DNA from 2 places in the Janthinobacterium sp. GW821-FHT03C08 genome. Region 2 is predicted to be linked to the other one. Evidence: riboswitches for the same ligand, from Rfam matches in the RefSeq annotation. Region 2 holds a riboswitch; the other holds the start of a gene.
What was found. A riboswitch is a leader RNA that binds a small molecule or an ion and turns the genes downstream of it on or off. The one in region 2 is predicted to bind thiamine pyrophosphate.
Positions count from the first base shown of each region.

Region 1: linked by a shared signal. The riboswitch ahead of thiC (phosphomethylpyrimidine synthase ThiC) and the one ahead of AC07VL_RS06870 (TonB-dependent siderophore receptor) in region 2 are both predicted to bind thiamine pyrophosphate.

Region 1 is NZ_JBWKUP010000011.1:110,332-113,741, reverse strand. Features, by position in the region: gene thiC (phosphomethylpyrimidine synthase ThiC) at 1-1,324, opposite strand, end outside; TPP riboswitch at 1,404-1,519, opposite strand; gene AC07VL_RS17250 (hypothetical protein) at 1,626-1,895, opposite strand; gene AC07VL_RS17245 (response regulator) at 1,950-2,756, opposite strand; gene AC07VL_RS17240 (PAS domain-containing hybrid sensor histidine kinase/response regulator) at 2,785-3,410, opposite strand, start outside.
Region 2 is NZ_JBWKUP010000004.1:125,838-129,247, forward strand. Features, by position in the region: gene AC07VL_RS06870 (TonB-dependent siderophore receptor) at 98-2,272, opposite strand; TPP riboswitch at 2,358-2,455, opposite strand; gene AC07VL_RS06875 (iron-containing alcohol dehydrogenase) at 2,523-3,410, opposite strand, start outside.

The DNA.
Region 1 (3,410 bases), on a different contig from region 2:
GCACGTGGCCGGGGCCTTCGATCATCACTTGCACGTCGTGCTTCCAGGCAATTTGGGTCAGCTCGCCCAGGGTCTTCAGTTCGCCCAGCTGCGCCTCGTCGTTGGCGTCGTAGATGGAGCCGGGACGCAAGCCGTCGCCCAGCGAGAACGACACGTCGTAGGCCTTCATGATTTCGCAGATCTCTTCGAAATGCGTGTAGAGGAACGATTCCTGGTGGTGCGCCAGGCACCACTTTGCCATGATGGAGCCGCCGCGCGAAACGATGCCCGTCAGGCGCTTGGCCGTCATCGGCACGTAGCGCAGCAACACGCCCGCGTGGATGGTGAAGTAGTCGACGCCCTGCTCGGCCTGCTCGATGAGGGTGTCGCGGAAGATTTCCCACGTCAGATCTTCGGCCTTGCCGTTGACCTTTTCCAGCGCCTGGTAGATGGGCACGGTGCCGATGGGCACGGGACTGTTGCGGATGATCCATTCGCGCGTCTCGTGGATATGTTTACCTGTGGACAGATCCATGACGTTGTCGCCGCCCCAGCGGATGGCCCAGGTCATCTTTTCCACTTCCTCGCCGATGGACGAAGTCACGGCCGAATTGCCGATATTCGCGTTGATTTTCACCAGGAAATTGCGGCCGATGATCATCGGCTCCACTTCCGGGTGGTTGATGTTGGCGGGGATGATGGCGCGGCCGCGGGCGATTTCCTCGCGCACGAATTCGGCCGTGATTTCGGCGGGAATGCTGGCGCCGTAGGCCTGGCCCGGGTGCTGGCGGCCCATCAGGTCGGCCAGGCGTTCGCCCATGGGGCCGGACGCCTTGAGTTCGCGCAAATACTCTTGCCGGCGCATGTTTTCGCGGATGGCGACGAACTCCATTTCCGGCGTGATGATGCCTTGCCGGGCGTAATGCATCTGCGTCACGTTCTTGCCGGCGATGGCGCGGCGCGGCTTGCGGTGCAGGTTGAAACGCAGCTCGGCCAGTTTCGGGTCCGCCAGGCGGGCGATGCCGTAATCGGACGTCGGCCCCGGCAGCTCTTCCGTATCGGCCCGCTCCATGATCCATGGCAGGCGCGGCGTGTCCAGGCCCGAGCGGATGTCGATCTGCACGTCCGGGTCCGTGTACGGGCCGGAGGTGTCGTAGACGTAGATGGGCGGGTTCTTTTCGCCGCCGAACGACGCTTCCGTGTCGGACTGGCTGATTTCGCGCATGGGCACGCGGATGTCGGGGCGGCTGCCCTGCACGTAGATCTTGCGCGAATTGGGCAGCGGCGCGATGGCGGCTTCGTCGACCGTGGCGGTGGCGGAGAGGAATTTCGGATTGGCGTTCATTTTGGCTCCTTGGCTAGACTATTTTTAAGCCTGGAGCCAGCTAAGGAGGTTCGGAATTGCGCACGCGGAAAAGCGGGGTGCGGTCATCCTAAAGCTTCCCTTCGCTGGCATTATCCAGATCAGGTTCGGAGGGTATTTCTCACCCGCGCTTGCACCGTGTTTCCACAGCGAAAGGCAGGACCCCTAGCGTTTGCCGCCTTGCGGCAGCGAGCCAATTATACGCGTTTCAAGACGCGTGGCCAGATGATTTCTTGCAGTTGTCGTCTTTGTGTATCTGCTGCGCCGCAACAGATGACGGCGCCTATTGCTTCTTGCCCCAGCGCCAGCGCGTCGGTTCGCCTTTCAGCCAGCACACGCCGACGAGCGCGCCGGCGATGACGGCTTCATAGACGATGTACAGGGCCAGCGATTCCTGCGGCGGGAAGAGGAAGGCGCCGCAGGCAAACAGCCCCAGGGCGGCCAGGAAGACCAGCCAGCCTTGCCAGGTGATGGGCATGCCCCAGCCCCAGCCATAGGTCTTGGCGGGGAACCAGTAGCGCGGGGGCGTTGCCGGAGGCGATTTGTCAGCCATGATGCATTCCTTGTCGATATCGATACCGGCAAGTATAAAGCAGCCCGCCGCCCGTCAAGCCTTGCGCAGGCGCTGCGTGACGTCGAGGCCGATGCCGCGGTAGCCGATGAAGCGGCTGCCATTGTCGAACATCGGTTCGCCGCTCACCTGCAGGTACTGCGTGCTGCCGTCCCCGTTCGTGCGGCTGTAGATAAAGTCGAGGAATGGTTCCCGCGCAGCAATCTTGGCGTCGAGCAAGGCGCGCTCGCTGGCATTCCAGCGCTGCGGCTCTTCCTCGCTGCCGATGCCCAGCATGTCGGCCACGGGGCCGGAAAAGCGCGTCAAATTGCCCTGCGCATCCTGTTCCCAGTACCAGTCGGACGACAGTTCCGTGAAGCGCTGGAAGCGCGCTTCGCTTTCGCGCAATTCCGCCGTGCGGTCTTCCACCATCTTTTCCAGCGACTTGCTGTATTCGCCCAGCTTCTGGTACAGCAAGCGCACTTCCAGCATGTTGTGGATGCGCGTCTTGACTTCCACCAGGTCGAAGGGCTTGCTGACGAAATCCTTGGCGCCCGCCTGCAGGGCGCGCAGCTTGTGACCGGGCTGGGCCGTGATCACCAGCACGGGCAGGTAGCTGCCCGCTTCGAGGTCGCGCAAGCCTTCCATGACTTCGAAGCCATCCATTTCCGGCATCTGCAAGTCGAGCAGGATCAGGTCGTAGCGGTGCTGCTGGTGCAGCGCGCGCACGGCTTGCGGGTCCATGGTGGACGTGATGCGCGTGTAGCCGGCGCTGCGCAGCACCTGCTCGAGCAGCATGACGTTGGCCTCCTGGTCATCGACGATGAGGATGCTGGCGTTCAGGATCTCGGTGGCTTGAAGCATGGCGGTATTCCTAAAAATGGGTGCTGAATTAGCGTACTGCGTGAATGTCGTCGGCCAGGCCATGCGCAGCCGCATGGTGCAGGGCCACGTCGAGCGCGTCCATGAATTCGACGACCTTGATGGGCTTGGTCAGATAGCGGAAGAAACCCGCCTGCAAGCCCTTTTCGATGTCGCGCGGCACGGCGTTGGCCGACAGGGCCATGACGGGAATGTGGCGGGTCAGCGGATCGCCGAGCAGGATGTGCAGGGCGCCATAGCCGCTGATGCCGGGCAGGTTGATATCCATCAAGATCACGTCTGGCTGGTAGGTGCGCGCCAAGTCGATGCCCAGGTGCGCATCGATGGCCGTCAGCAGCTTCAAGTCGCTGCGGCGGGCGATCAGTTGCTCCACCAGCGCCAGGTTGGCGGGATTGTCTTCCACGTACAGCAGGGTGCGCAGGCTTTCCTGCGGCTCCTGCACCTGTGGCAGCGCATCCCCATCGTCCAGCGCCAGTGCAGGCGCGCGGCTGGCGGCCAGCTCGAACCAGAAGGTAGTGCCCACGCCCACCGTGCTGTCGACGCCGATGGTGCCGCCCATCAACTCCACCAGCTGCTTGGTGACGACGAGGCCGATGCCCGTGCCCTCTTCCGTGCTGTTTTCCTGTCCCAGGCGGT
Region 2 (3,410 bases):
AGCGGCAGCGAGTTGTGGCCGAGAAGCGGAGCTGTGCGAATGCACAGTGAGCATCGGAAGCCGCAAATCGCGACGCGCAGTAGGTTTGGTTAGGTGTTTAAAAGTCGAACTGCGCCGAGACCTTGAACGTGCGGCTGGCGCCCGGGAACAGATAGCCGCCCGCGTCCGGCGTCACGTCGCGCCAGTAGAACTTGTCCGTCACGTTATTGATGGTGGCGCGCAGCACGGCCGACGTGCCCGCCAGGCGCGTGGCATAGGCGGCACCGAGGTTGAACACGCTGTACGACGGCACGAAGGTGGTGTTGCTGAATTCAAAGGCCTTCTTGCCCGCATATTCCCAGCTGCCGTTCACGTTCAGGCCTGCCACTTGCGGCACGGCATAGTCGGCGCGCACGGCCGCCTTCAGGGCCGGCACGTTGGGCACGCGCTTGCCGTCCAGGTCCGCATTGCCCGTGCCGGACTGCTGGCTGTTCAAGGCCGTGAGCGAGGCGCCCAGGCTCAGGTTGGCACTGGCCTTGCCCTGGGCCGACAGTTCCAGGCCCCGGTGCTGGGCCTGGCCTGCGCGCACGAAGTTGTAGGTGCTCATGCTGCTGTCGAGGTACTGGTTGAATTCCAGGCCCTTGCGGATCTGGAACAGGCTGGCCGCGACCATGAAGTCCGGCGTCACATCGGCCTTCACGCCGAACTCGAGCTGTTTCGAGCGGCTCGGCGTCAGTTCCACGTTGGCATTGTTGGCATAGCGGTCGGCCGTGCCGCCATGTTCCATGCCGTGCGAGTAGGATGCATACACGGCGATATTGTCTTGCGGGTTGTACACCAGCGCCACGTTGGGCAGCAGGAAGTCATGTTTGGCGCGGATTTCCGTGGCGGCCTTAAGCACGTACTGGTAGCCGTCGACATCGATATGGCGCAAGCCGCCATGCAGTTTCCAGTTCTGGCCCAGGCTGACGATGTCCTGCACGAAGACGGATTTTTCCTTGTCGTTGCGCACCAGGCGCACGGGGCCCGTGACGCCATCGGACGGAGCCACGACGACGGGGTGGTAGATGTTGCTGATGCCCACTTCATCATAGACGTACAGGCCGGCGCGGTCCTTGCGGTTGAAATACGACACGCCGGCCGTGAATTCATGGCGCAGGCTGCCCGTGGCAAACTTGCCCTGGAGCATGGCTTGCGCGCTCAGGGGCTTCTTCGTTTCGCCGAGGCTGCGGTAGTCCCACACGGAAAAATCGCCATTGCTGCAGAACACGGGGTTCCAGCCTTCCGGGCTGCAGCCATACGGATACGCCGTGTAGTCGTCGCGCTTGAACGAGTGCTGGTTGGCCGACAGGGTGGCATGCCAGTCGTCATTGAAGGCGTACTGGAAGCGCAGGCCCAGGTTGCTGGTGACGGTTTCCACCGGGTGCGTCCACGGCTGCTTGTTGAGCATGGTGTCGGCGCTGACGTTCGCGGGCAGGCTGCCATTGCTCAGCAGCTGGAAGCCGGGCGCCGTCACCTGCGCCTTGTCCTGGTAGTCGGCATCGAGCTGCAGCAGGGCCTGGGGTGACATCTGCCAGTCGAAGGCGCCGGAAATGAACTTGCGGTTGCCGTCGGCGCCCTGGATGTAGGAGCGCAGGCGTTCGGCCGCCACGTTGATCCGGTAGCCGAAGCGCCGGTCTTCCAGGCGGCCGCCCAGGTCGACGGCGCCGTACAGGGTGCCCCGCTCGCGCGTTTCCACGGTGACGGTGCGCAGCGGCGCGGCGGTGGGGCGCTTGACGATGAAGTCGATCACGCCGCCCGGCGCGGCCATGCCTGCCTGCAAGCCGGCCAGGCCTTTCAGCACTTCGATGCGTTCCTTGTTTTCCAGCGGAATCTGCGTGTCGCCGGGAATGGCCACGCCATCCTTGCGGTAGCTGGAGTTGTTGTCGAGTTCAAAGCCGCGGATGGTGAATTGCTCCGCGTAGCCGACGGCGTTGTAGGAATCGTTGATGCTGGCGTCCAGCTTGACGGCATCGCTGAGGTTGCGGATTTGCAAGTCTTGCAGCTCTTTTTGCCCGATCACGGTGACGGCGGCCGGCGTCTGCAGCAGCGGCGCATCGGAAAAGCCGCCGACGGAGGCGCGCTTGGCGGCCGGGGCCTTGCTGGCCGTGACGACCACTTCGGCCATGTTCTGGGCTGGTGCTTCGGCGGCATCGGCGGCATCGGCGGTGTCGCCGGCGGCCAGGGCAGGCGCGGCAAACGCGTGCAGGATGGCCAGGGTCAAAGCGGAAATAGATAAATTCGGTGTGGACATAGATTGCTCGTGGTTCAAGCCGTCTCGGGAAAGAGCACGGCAGGCTGCTTGTTCGGCTGGCGCCAACGCAGGAGCTATCAAAGGAGGGAGGTACTTTGCGCTTTCCTTCGCTGGCATTATCCAGATCAGGTACGAAGGGTATCTCTCACCCGGATGACTACTCCAGGACCCCTAGCGAATTGATAGCTTAGCATGAACCACGGCCCGCTGTCCCACCCTGCCGACCGTTTTACAACACTGCAGGTCGAAACTACAGACTCAGCTCCAGCACCTTGCGGCTGACTTCCGGCGTCACCTCGCGCTGCTCGCCCAGGGCCGTCATGCCGTGCGCTTCCAGGGCGGCCACGACGGCGTCCACGCTGGCATGGTTCAGGCCGTAGTCGGCCAGGCGCGTCTTGACGCCCATGTGGCGGAAAAAGAATTCCGTGCGGGCGATGGCGGCCTCGATGCGGCCATCCTCGTCGCCGCCATCGAGGCCCCACACGCGCGCCGCGTACTGCAGCAGCTTGGCGCGCTTGGCCTGCTTGCGCACGCGCAGCATGCTGGGCAGGATGATGGCCAAGGTCTGCGCGTGGTCGAGTTCGTACAGGGCCGTCAATTCGTGGCCGATGGCGTGCGTGGACCAGTCTTGCGGCACGCCCACGCCGATCAGGCCGTTCAAGGCCAGGGTGGCGCTCCACATCACGTTGGCGCGCACGTCATAGTCGTCCGGCTGCGACAGGGCTTTCGGTCCTTCCTCGATCAGGGTCAGCAAAATGCCTTCGGCGAAGCGGTCCTGCACGGAAGCATTCACAGGGTAGGTCAGGTATTGCTCCATCACGTGCGCAAACGCATCGACGACGCCGTTGCCCACCTGGCGGAGCGGCAAGGTAAACGTTTTCGTGGGGTCCAGCACGGAAAATTTAGGATACACCTTGCGGCTCATGAAGGAGCGCTTTTCCTGCGTGGCCTTGCGCGTGATCACGGCCGAGCCATTCATTTCCGAACCCGTGGCCGGCAAGGTCAGGACCGTGCCGAAGGGCAGGGCCGCTTCGACGATCTTGCCGCCCCTGGCCAGGATGTCCCAGGCTTCGCCCTCATGCAGGGCGGCGGCGGCGATGAACTTGGTGCCGTCGACCACGGAACCGCCGCCGACAGC